One region of the Lysinibacillus sp. NPDC094403 genome, then DNA from elsewhere that is predicted to be linked to it. Evidence: riboswitches for the same ligand, from Rfam matches in the RefSeq annotation. Region 1 holds a riboswitch; the other holds the start of a gene.
What was found. A riboswitch is a leader RNA that binds a small molecule or an ion and turns the genes downstream of it on or off. The one in region 1 is predicted to bind cyclic di-AMP.
Positions count from the first base shown of each region.

Region 2: linked by a shared signal. The riboswitch ahead of ACQKMV_RS20305 (TrkH family potassium uptake protein) and the one ahead of ACQKMV_RS18945 (APC family permease) in region 1 are both predicted to bind cyclic di-AMP.

Region 1 covers NZ_JBNNTL010000016.1:9,203-14,738, forward strand. The annotation lists gene ACQKMV_RS18930 (ABC transporter ATP-binding protein) at 1-494, shown strand, start outside; gene ACQKMV_RS18935 (ABC transporter permease) at 487-1,176, shown strand; gene ACQKMV_RS18940 (Nramp family divalent metal transporter) at 1,297-2,562, opposite strand; cyclic di-AMP (ydaO/yuaA leader) riboswitch at 3,206-3,355, shown strand; gene ACQKMV_RS18945 (APC family permease) at 3,532-5,355, shown strand.
Region 2 covers NZ_JBNNTL010000019.1:25,077-30,612, forward strand. The annotation lists gene floA (flotillin-like protein FloA) at 1-1, opposite strand, end outside; gene ACQKMV_RS20295 (NfeD family protein) at 5-1,333, opposite strand; gene rpsU (30S ribosomal protein S21) at 1,672-1,845, opposite strand; cyclic di-AMP (ydaO/yuaA leader) riboswitch at 2,097-2,238, shown strand; gene ACQKMV_RS20305 (TrkH family potassium uptake protein) at 2,371-3,708, shown strand; gene ACQKMV_RS20310 (potassium channel family protein) at 3,733-4,389, shown strand; gene ACQKMV_RS20315 (manganese catalase family protein) at 4,447-5,016, opposite strand; gene ACQKMV_RS20320 (spore coat protein CotJB) at 5,122-5,385, opposite strand; gene ACQKMV_RS20325 (spore coat associated protein CotJA) at 5,378-5,536, opposite strand, start outside.

The DNA.
Region 1 (5,536 bases):
CACGTGCAATTATTACTAAGCCGGAATTACTTATTTTAGACGAGCCGATAAATGGACTAGATCCAGTTGGCATTAAAGAGCTTCGAGAACTATTCAAGATGCTTTGTAAAGAGTATGGAATTACGATTATTATCTCTAGTCATATTTTGGGTGAAATTGAACAATTGGCAGATACAGTTGGGGTTATTAAAGATGGAAGATTAATTAAGGAAGTAACAATGGAAGATGTCAATCGTAGTCAAGCAGATTATATTGAAGTGGTTGTCAATGATGGGAAAAAGGCTGCCTTTATTATAGAAAGTAAATTAAATATTACTAATTTCAAACTAATGGATGACAATTGTATTCGAATTTATGAATCGACAGCTTCACAAAAGGTGCTATCTAAAACATTGATTGAGCATGATATTGAAATTGAGGGCATTAGCAAAAAAACAAGCTCATTAGAGGATTATTTCTTGAAGTTAATCAATGGAGGTGTAGCTAGTGCTTAATTTAATGCGTCTAGAAATGAAAAAATATCATATTGGTTCATATATAAAACGAGCTATTTTCGCAAATTTTGTGATATTAGGTATTATGTTTATGCTTTTATTTATTACTAAAATAGAAGGGGACCTAACCTTTGACAATTATCAGATGGCATTAGGCATTATTGATTCAGCTGTAAGAGCAGTGTTTATTATTTTTGCTAGTGCGTTAATCGCCAAGCTTATTATTGGTGAATTCAAATATAAAACGATCACTGTAGCTTTTATGTATCCGATAAATAGGAAAAAATTAATTGCTTCAAAGTTAGCCATTGTTGTTCTTTTCACCTTTAGTGCAATTATTATATCAACTGCTTTTGTAACAGCGATTTTTTGTGCTGTTAGTGAGAATTTCCAATTGGTTTCAGATACATTAACGAGCTCTCTAATAATACAACGAATTCCAGTTGTTATAATGAATGCAGTTGCAGCATCATGCATCGCATTAATACCATTGTATTTTGGTATGAGAAAATACTCCATTCCGGCAACAATTATATCATCTATTTTAATTGTAGCGGCCGTATCATCAAATACAGGTAACTTCACCTTGTATGATATTATTATCATACCAATCACTTTAGCTATTATCGGTATAAGCGTGGCCTATTTATCATTTAGAAACATTGAGAAGATAGATATATAAGGATAAAAAATTAGCTCATCACAGACTAAACGCTCTCTGGAAAGCATCCAGTCGGAAGAGCTTTAAAAACTTAAATGCCAGACACAAAACCAAATTAAGGTTTTTGTGTCTGGCATTTTTTTAACCAAATACCGTTTGCCATAATAAATAAAGATTTAAAGTAACTACAATCACCACGACAATCCATCCTAAGATAGTTGTTATACGATGGTTGACTAGGTCTCCCATGATGTCACGCTTACTTGTAAACATAACAAGCGGTACAAGAGCAAATGCAATACCAAACGATAAAATAACTTGGCTTAGGACAAGCGCATAGGTCGCATTAACGCCGGATGCAATGATGATCAGAGGAGGTAACATTGTAATAGCTCGACGTAAATAAAGCGGAATTTTTCTTCTAATAAAGCCTTGCATCACAACGTCACCTGCAAGTGTACCAACTGAAGAGCTAGCAAGACCTGCAATGAGAAGGCCAAGACCAAAGGATACCGCCGCCATCGGACCAAGCGCCGCTTTTAATCCGTTATAAGCGATATCTAAATCTTCAACTACTACGCCTTGTGTATGGAAAACTGCTGCAGCAATAACAAGCATACTCATATTGATAGCGCCTGCGACAATCATAGCGATAATAATATCAATAAACTCAAAACGGAATATACGTTTTTTTTCAGCATCATTTCGGCCAACTACACGACTTTGGGTTAATGAAGAATGCAAGTAAATGGCGTGTGGCATAACGGTTGCTCCTAAAATACCTGTTGCCAGTAAAATAGAATCTACTCCGTCAAAGCGTGGTGTGAACATGCCTATCGTTACTTCACCCCAATTTGGTTGTGCTAAAAATGTTTGGAATGCAAACGCTAATACGACAATAAGCACCATGCCAGAAATACCTGCCTCAAATGCTCTAAAGCCTCTACGCTGTAATTCTAGAATAGCAAATGAGCCGACCGCTGTAATAAGCGCTGCAGGCAACATTGGAATATTGAATAACAAGTACAGTCCAAGTGCAGCACCGATAAATTCTGCAAGATCTGTTGCGATAATGACCAATTCAGCCTGAATCCATAAAAAAATAGAAGTTTTTTTAGAAAAATGTTCACGTGCTACTTCGGGTAAATTTTTACCAGTAGCAATACCAAGCTTTGCCGATAAGGATTGAATTAACACCGCCATTAAATTGGAAAAGGCGATTACCCAAAGTAGTAAATATCCATATTGTGAACCTGCTGTAATATTTGTTGCGAAGTTGCCTGGATCAATATAGGCAACTGCTGCGATGAAGGCTGGGCCAAGAAACGGTAAGATTCGTCGCCAGCCCTTTATATCTCCATTTAAAACCGCCTCAGCCGACGGTTTTGTCATTCGTTTGTAAACCATGTTGTTCCCTCATTTCAAAGAGTATCGCAGGTGAAATAAAGTTTCCTAAAGGAAAATGATATATTCCTATTTTATAGCTAGAATAAGAAAATGTGAAGAAGTTTACTCGATTTTTTTTCTTAATTCGAAATGTTTTTAGTACAGTAAATCAATTGTCATTAATGAACGTTGATTTTGTTTATGTATCATAATGTATTGAAGCATCATAGCAAAAAATTCGATTCTTTGAAAATGATCAAGGATTAATGTACTTAGCTATTTTAAAAGCAGGAATATACTTATAAGGTGGCTTTTTTTGATTTCCAATTCGGGTATTCATATATTTCCTACCCATATTAAAACATTATTCCTTAAAAAATAAAGATTCATCACCAAAGTTGCGACATTTGCCAAGTATATAAATTAATTGAAGTGGGGCTGAGTGAACCTTGGAAATCAGCGTCACAGATGAGACCCTGTATCGCAAGTGAAACGGCTTCCAGAGAAAGCGCTCGATCAGAACGGAGATCAACATCACGTTAAGGCAGTGAGCCATCATAAAAATATTCAAAAAATCAAGTGAAAAAAATTTTTTGTAACCGTTTTCTTCATCTTTACTTTTTTTAATTACAGGCGTAATATGACATCATTATAAAAGTTTCAAATTTCTAAATCGCTGAAGCAATTAGACGCGGGGGACCCAATTTTTACGGATTACACATAATCCTTGGGGTGAATCTCTTCATTTATTGAGGGGTAGGGCTACTCAGGCCCGAATCCGACAGCTAACCTCGTAAGCGTTAAGAGCAGAAAAGTGGAGCTTGGCAGACGAATGAGCGTCTACAAGTCTTATTTAGTGATGGCTTGTAGATTTTTTTATCTTCATTTAATGAAACAAAGCCCCGGTGAACGGCACAAAAACCAATTATGCTATAGTGTAATCGATTTAGAAATGTGAAACACATTCTATGAAACTAGAAGGTGTAGTAAATGAAATCCTCATTAAAACGTTTTATTATAGGTAAACCATTGAGATCTGATGCATTGGGGGAACAAAAGCTTAGTAAAACTAAAGCACTTGCCATACTATCGTCCGATGCTTTGTCATCAGTAGCGTATGGACCTGAGCAAATTTTAATTGTACTCATGACAGTAAGTACTGTTGCTTTTTGGTATTCTCTACCGATTGCTGCTGGGGTAGTTGTATTACTGACGGCACTTATTTTCTCGTATCGTCAGGTTATTTATGCGTATCCACATGGTGGTGGAGCATACGTAGTTTCTCGGGAAAATTTAGGTGTCAATGCGGGGCTAGTCGCAGGTGGATCGTTGCTTGTCGATTATATTTTAACAGTTGCGGTAAGTGTATCGGCTGGAACAGATGCCATTACTTCGGCATTTCCAAGTCTGCATCCCTATAATGTGATAATCGCTGTGTTTTTTGTTATATGTTTAACGCTTTTAAACCTACGTGGTGTAACAGAATCTGCATCCATTTTAGCGTATCCAGTTTATTTGTTTGTGATCGTGATGCTGATATTAATCGGGGTAGGGGCTTATAACATAGTAACAGGGCAAGTTCCTGCTGAGTTGCATCCAAAGGTTGGTACACCGGTTGCAGGTATTAGTTTATTTATATTATTAAAAGCATTTGCATCAGGAAGCTCAGCTTTGACTGGTGTTGAAGCAATTTCAAATGCTATTCCTAACTTTAGAGATCCAGCCCCCAAAAATGCTTCTAAAACATTATTGGCTATGGGTGGTATTTTAGCAGTGCTATTTATTGGTATTGTGAGCCTAGCATATTTTTATGGAGTTGCTCCAAATTCGAAAGAAACGGTTGTTTCACAAATTGCGGAGGCAAGTGTAGGTCGTAATCTCTTTTATTATATAGTGCAAGGAACAACAGCGATGATATTAGTACTTGCTGCGAATACAGGTTATTCAGCATTTCCTTTACTAGCTGTTAATTTATCGAAGGATGGTTTTATCCCAAGAATATTCCAAGTTCGTGGGGATAGACTTGGTTATTCAAATGGCATTTTGATGCTTGGTTTAGCTGCCATTGTTTTAATCTTTTTATTTGGTGGAACAACAGAGCATTTGATTCCACTATATGCAGTTGGTGTGTTTATTCCGTTTACTTTAGCGCAAGTTGGAATGATGCGAAAATGGTTGCGTGAAAAGCCAAAAGGTTGGGTTGCTAAATTTGTAATTAATACTATTGGAGCGGTCATTTCATTTATTGTAGCTATGATGTTTTTTGTGACAAAATTACCTCAAGTATGGCCAGTGTTTATCTTTTTACCAATTATTATTTGGACATTTCACCGTATTAAGCAGCATTACAAAACAGTTGGTCAACAACTAAGATTAGATAATGAGAAATTACCGAATGTTGAGGGTAATGTCTTCATTGTCCCTGTCGCGGGTATTACGAAAGTAGTCGAAAACACATTGCATTACGCGCAGTCATTAAACGTTGATAAAATTATTGCCTTTTATGTAGCTTTCGATCAAACGGAAGCAAAAGTGTTTGAGGAGAAATGGAAAGCTTGGCAGCCAGATATAAGACTTGTAACATACTATTCGCCATATCGGAGCATTACACAACCGTTGATGAAATTTATTGATAAGGTTGAACATCAATGTACGAAAACTGGCCATCAAGTAACAGTGATCATCCCACAGTTTTTACCGAAAAAAGGATGGCATCATATGTTACACAATCAATCGAGTCTATTAATTCGCGCATCGCTGTTATTTCACAAAAATGTCGTCATTATGACAGTGCCCTTCCATTTATTAAAATAATGACTAGCAAGCTCGAAAATAGTCTGATATAATCAGTACGTTGATTGTAAAACACGAACGTTTACAATTAAAATTCACTAAAATGATAGTAAATTCCGAAAAAACAGACTTTAGTCAGTGTGAGATATAAGCACATACCGAATGAAGTGCTATTTTTGGAAATGACGCCAAGGCGTGATAA
Region 2 (5,536 bases), on a different contig from region 1:
TTTGCTATTCCTCCATCTCTTTTTCTGTTTGTCTCACAACAATACGTGAGCCCTCTACTTTAATAACTTCTACATGTTTCTCAGCGTCAACATAGCCACCTTCCGATACTACGTCAATGCGTTCATTACCAAATAGCATTGTACCTGCTGGACGAAGCGGTGTAATCGTTGTACCCACTTTCCCAAGCAGTTCTGTGCGATTCACGTTAGATACATAGCCCTCTTCCGTCGTTGTCGCATCCATCAAGACTAGCTTGTTTAAAACATGCAATTTTTTACCGAAAAATTTCATCAGGATCACCATTCCTATTATCGCTACAACAAGCGCAATGAAAATTGCTATAATCATTTGCATCATGTTTGCACCTGCCAGTATTAGACTTAGTAAAATTAGCACACCACCCAAAATACCAACAATACCTCCGGGGACAAAAAATTCCGCAACTACAAGCGCTAAGCCTACAATAAATAAAAGTAATGTTTCATAACCTGCAAAGCCCGCTACCATATGACCGAAGAAAAATAATCCAAGTGCTGACAATCCCATTATACCTGGAACACCAAAACCTGGTGAATAAAGCTCAACTACAAGTCCCAAACTTGCAATCGACAATAAAATCGGAACTATAATCGGATTCGTAATAAAACGAGCAAGTTTTTCAGCAAAAGTAGGCTCTACTGAAACGATGTCACTGCCTTTTAATTGCGTTTCTTCTAAGAGATCTTGGAAATTCGAAACCGTCCCTTCAGAATAACCAACTTTTTCTGCCTCCGAAGCAGATAAAGTTAATAAATTCCCTTTTCCTGCTCGAAATTTTGGTAAATCAACAGATGCATCAGCCATTGCTCTTGCATATATTGGTTTGCGTTTTTTTGTTTCTGCAGCTGCTTCCATTTGAGCAACCCATGCACTATGAGCCTTTAAGTCTGCCGCATTTCCTGCTGAGTCAATAACTGCAGCCGCCCCGATCGTTCCATTTGGCACCATATAGATTTTATCCGCATGTAAGGCTAAAAAGGCACCTGCAGAATGCGCGTCTTTGTTAATATACGCAATCTTAGGTATATCCGTTGCATCCATAAGCATAGCAATATCACCTGCTGCATTCACGAAACCGCCAGGCGTATGAATGTCTAAAATAATCGCCTCTGCATCGTTTTCTTCCGCCTCTTTAAAAGCTCGATCTAAAAATGCGTGAAGTCCTCGTTCTACTTCATTATGAATAGGTATGTGGTAGACCTTGCTACTTGCAAAAGCCGACGTTAATGGAAACGCTAACAAAAATGTCACCCAAATAACTAATAAATAACTGAGGATTCTCCGTCTCCGCATCTTTTTCCCTCCCTTCTAACATGCTTCTCTACTGTATATACGACTGACTATGCAAAAAGTTTCACAAATCTCTTAATAATTTTATTATACAGTGAATATTTAATTTGTGGGCTTTATTAACCGTATTTAACTTGTACAATCTAAACAGCTATGTAAACATAAAAGCCGAATGAATCACAAGGATCACATTCGGCTTCTCAATATGTACGTAAATTTGAGCTTAATGTAAAATACCTGAAATTAATCGAAATGTGATTAATTTCAGGTATATTTTTGTCTGCTCAGTGAATCATACAATTGCGTGTTATGAACGTAGGGATTTTTAATGGGAAATTAAATTACCACTTACGTTTACGTGCAGCTTCTGATTTCTTTTTACGTTTTACGCTAGGTTTTTCGTAGAACTCGCGCTTTCTAACTTCTTGAATTGTACCACTTTTTGATACAGTACGTTTGAAGCGGCGAAGAGCATCTTCAAGCGATTCGTTTTTGCGAACGACAGTTTTTGACATCTCTCTTTCCCTCCCTCCGAACACACGTCAATACACAAATAGGCTATTAACCATCTGCTGTGTACTAAAGAATTATAACGTATTGTCTAAAAATGGTCAATAGAAAGTGTACGAATTAATATCGAGAATTTTTGGTTTTATTTCTTTAGGAATTTTCGGCTTACATTTTGTCCACAATAAACAATAGTATTGTTACCTAAAAATTTAGGGTTTACAAAAAATAGAATATGGGCGTAGAATTATCACATTCAATTATATAGTAGCCAAATCTCAATCATTTATGAGAACGGAGGACCCAGTATTTTGGGGTTAATTCTGCATTGCAGAAGGAATGAGAAACTCTTTCGCCATTCTACCCGTCAGCTAACTTCGTCGGCTCAAGCGAAGGAGGTCATATTAGACCACTTATGAGTATGTTTATTTTTATGCCTTGAAACATACAAAAACAGTTGGTCTTTTTATTATGTCAATTTAACATTTTATAAGTGATTTAAAAATCTTTATCCAAACATTGAGGAGAATACGATGAAAACAGTGAAAAATAAATTAAATCCTCCTAAAATACTTGTTTTGGGCTTTGCTACTATTATCCTAATTGGAACGTTTTTGTTAACTCTTCCTATTGCAACGGAGAATGGTGAGGGACTTTCTTTTTTAGACGCCTTATTTACCGCTACTTCTGCAACGTGCGTAACAGGACTGATTGTTGTAGATACTGGTGATACATTTTCTATATTTGGAGAATTAGTTATTTTATTTCTTATCCAAATTGGTGGATTAGGCTTTATGACGTTTGCAACACTATTCTTTTTACTATTAGGAAAAAAAATTTCCTTAAAAGAAAGACTTTTATTAAAAGAAGCCTTCAATAATATTACAATGGCTGGTCTTGTTAGACTGGTTAGAAGGATACTACTATTTACTGCACTAATTGAATTAATAGGTGGTTTAATTTTATCTATTCGTTTTTCGTTCGATATGCCTGTAAGTAAAGCTATATATTTTGGCTTCTTTCATTCCATCTCGAATTTTAATAACGCTGGATTTGATTTAATGGGAGGCTTTAATGGGTTGACCAAATATGTAGACGACCCGTTTATCGTTTTAACTATTTGTGCTCTTATTACAATTGGTGGCTTAGGGTTTATCGTCATCAATGAACTATATGAATATCGGGAAACAAAACGCCTTTCCGTGCATTCAAAAATTGTATTAACCACAACGCTTATTTTAACAGTTGGCTCGACGCTTTTAATTTTCTTATTTGAATATGGAAATAGTAAAACACTTGGACCTTTGTCTGAATGGGGCAAAATTCTTGGTTCATTATACCAAGCTGTTACTCCAAGAACTGCTGGTTCAAATACTCTTCCTATAGGAGACCTAGCACAATCAACACTATTTTTAATCATCTTGCTGATGTTCATTGGAGCAGGTTCCGGTTCCACAGCTGGGGGAATAAAAATAACAACCTTCGCGCTTTTAGTTGCTACGATGTGGTCACAAATTAGAGGAAAAGAAGATGTTGTTCTCTTTAGACGTAGAATAGTTAACGAAACAATTTTAAAGGCTTTAACAGTCACAATGTGTGGAATGATGATTGTTATACTCGTCACGTTTGTCTTAAGTATTACTGAGCAAGGACATAGTTTTATGATGTATTTATTTGAGGCAACCTCTGCGTTTGGTACAGTAGGACTTTCTATGGGATTAACTCCTGAGCTATCACCTGGTGGTCGACTAGTCATCATATTGACAATGTTTGCTGGTAGATTAGGTCCATTAACAATTGCTTTTGCCATAACAAAACGACGGAAATCTGAGGCATTCCGTCATCCTAAGGGAAATATTATGATTGGGTAATCACATAAAGGAGAGTGGAGTGCAATGGCTATCAAACAATATGCTGTAATTGGCCTAGGTAGATTTGGAACAAGTATAGCTCGCAGATTACATGAAGCTGGGCAGGAAGTTTTAGGAATCGACATTAATGAGGAAAGAGTCGAAGATGCTGAACTATATGTGACACATGCAGTAGTCGCTGATACGACAGAAGAAAAAGCTCTTACCTCTTTAGGAATAGGCAATTTCGATTATGTCATCGTGGCAATAGGCAATGATATGCAATCGAGCATTTTAACCGTATCATTATTAAAAGAACTTGGAATCAAAAAGGTGATTGCAAAGGCTCTTGGAAAAAGACACGGGCAAGTTTTAGATAAAGTAGGAGCTGATTGGATTATCTATCCTGAAAGAGATATGGGAGAGCGAGTTGCCAATCAGCTTCTCTCACCTAATATGTTAAACTATATTGAATTATCAAAAGAATACAGTATAGAAGAAATTATGATTCCTTCAAAGATGGCTAGACAAAATCTTCGAGATTTAGACCTTCGTGCGAAGTATAATGTAAGTGTCATTGCCATTGTTCGAGAAGGGGACATTATCATTTCTCCCTCCCCTGAGCAGATTATTGAAGAGGAAGATTTATTAGTAATGATTGGTCACCGGAAGGATCTTGCTTTATTTTCAAATATTGAATAATAGTCAAATAGGCTGTGTCAAAAGGAGTTTTCTCTTGACGCAGCCTATTCACCTCTTTTAAAAGATCTTCTTGCTATCCCGATCATCTTTTAAAATCTCTACAGCTTCTCTAAAACGTAGAGAATGGACGATTTCTCGTTCACGTAAAAATTTCAAGCTATCATTCAGATCAGTGTCATCAGATAAATCAATAATCCACTGATATGTCGCTCGCGCTTTTTCTTCAGCGGCAATATCCTCATATAAATCAGCAATCGGATCCCCTTTAGCCTGAATATATGTTGCCGTAAACGGTGATCCAGCTGCATTCTGATAAAATAATGCCCTGTCATGATTAGCGTAGTGTTCTCCAAGACCTGCTTCCTTTAGCATCTCTGGAGTGGCATCCTTCGTAAGCTTATAAATCATCGTGGCAATCATTTCCAAATGAGAAAATTCCTCTGTTGCTATATCTGTTAACAATCCAACTACTTTATCAGGAATAGTATAGCGCTGATTCATATATCGAAGTGCTGCTGCTAATTCTCCATCTGCACCACCATACTGCTCAATTAAATACTTAGCTAGCATAGGGTTACATGTACTCACCCTTACTGGATACTGGAGTTTCTTTTCGTAATACCACAAAAATAATTCCTCCTAGGTACTCATAATCAATTTAGGCTCGCTATAATTGCGTCCGGAATCGGCTTTGTGCTCGCACAAAGAACGTCTAAACCTAGCTGAAAGAAATTAGACTTGCCATGGCCAAGGTGTATCCACCCAATTAAAAGGATAATTTGAATAACTTCTCCCAAAATTCATAAGTGGACCAAATTTTTGCTCAAATTCAACCTTAAGTCGCATGCTTATTTCAGTGTTTTCATTAAATTGTTGAATGGCATCATAATCGTGAGGATGAGTATCTAAATAAAGATTTAATTCCACTATTACAAAATCAATGGCTTGTATTTCTTCAAGTAGCTTATAAAATTCGGGTGGCATCTCTTTACTCACTCTTCATCCCTCCTTCTCGGGGATTTGGATAGGGGCTAAATAATTGAGGCCATAACGTACCAGATCTGAGAGCTTCTCTAGGGGTTTGATATTGTGGTAGCCCAGGCGGTTGAAAACCCATATATAATTGAGGCGGTGTAGAAAAACTTTT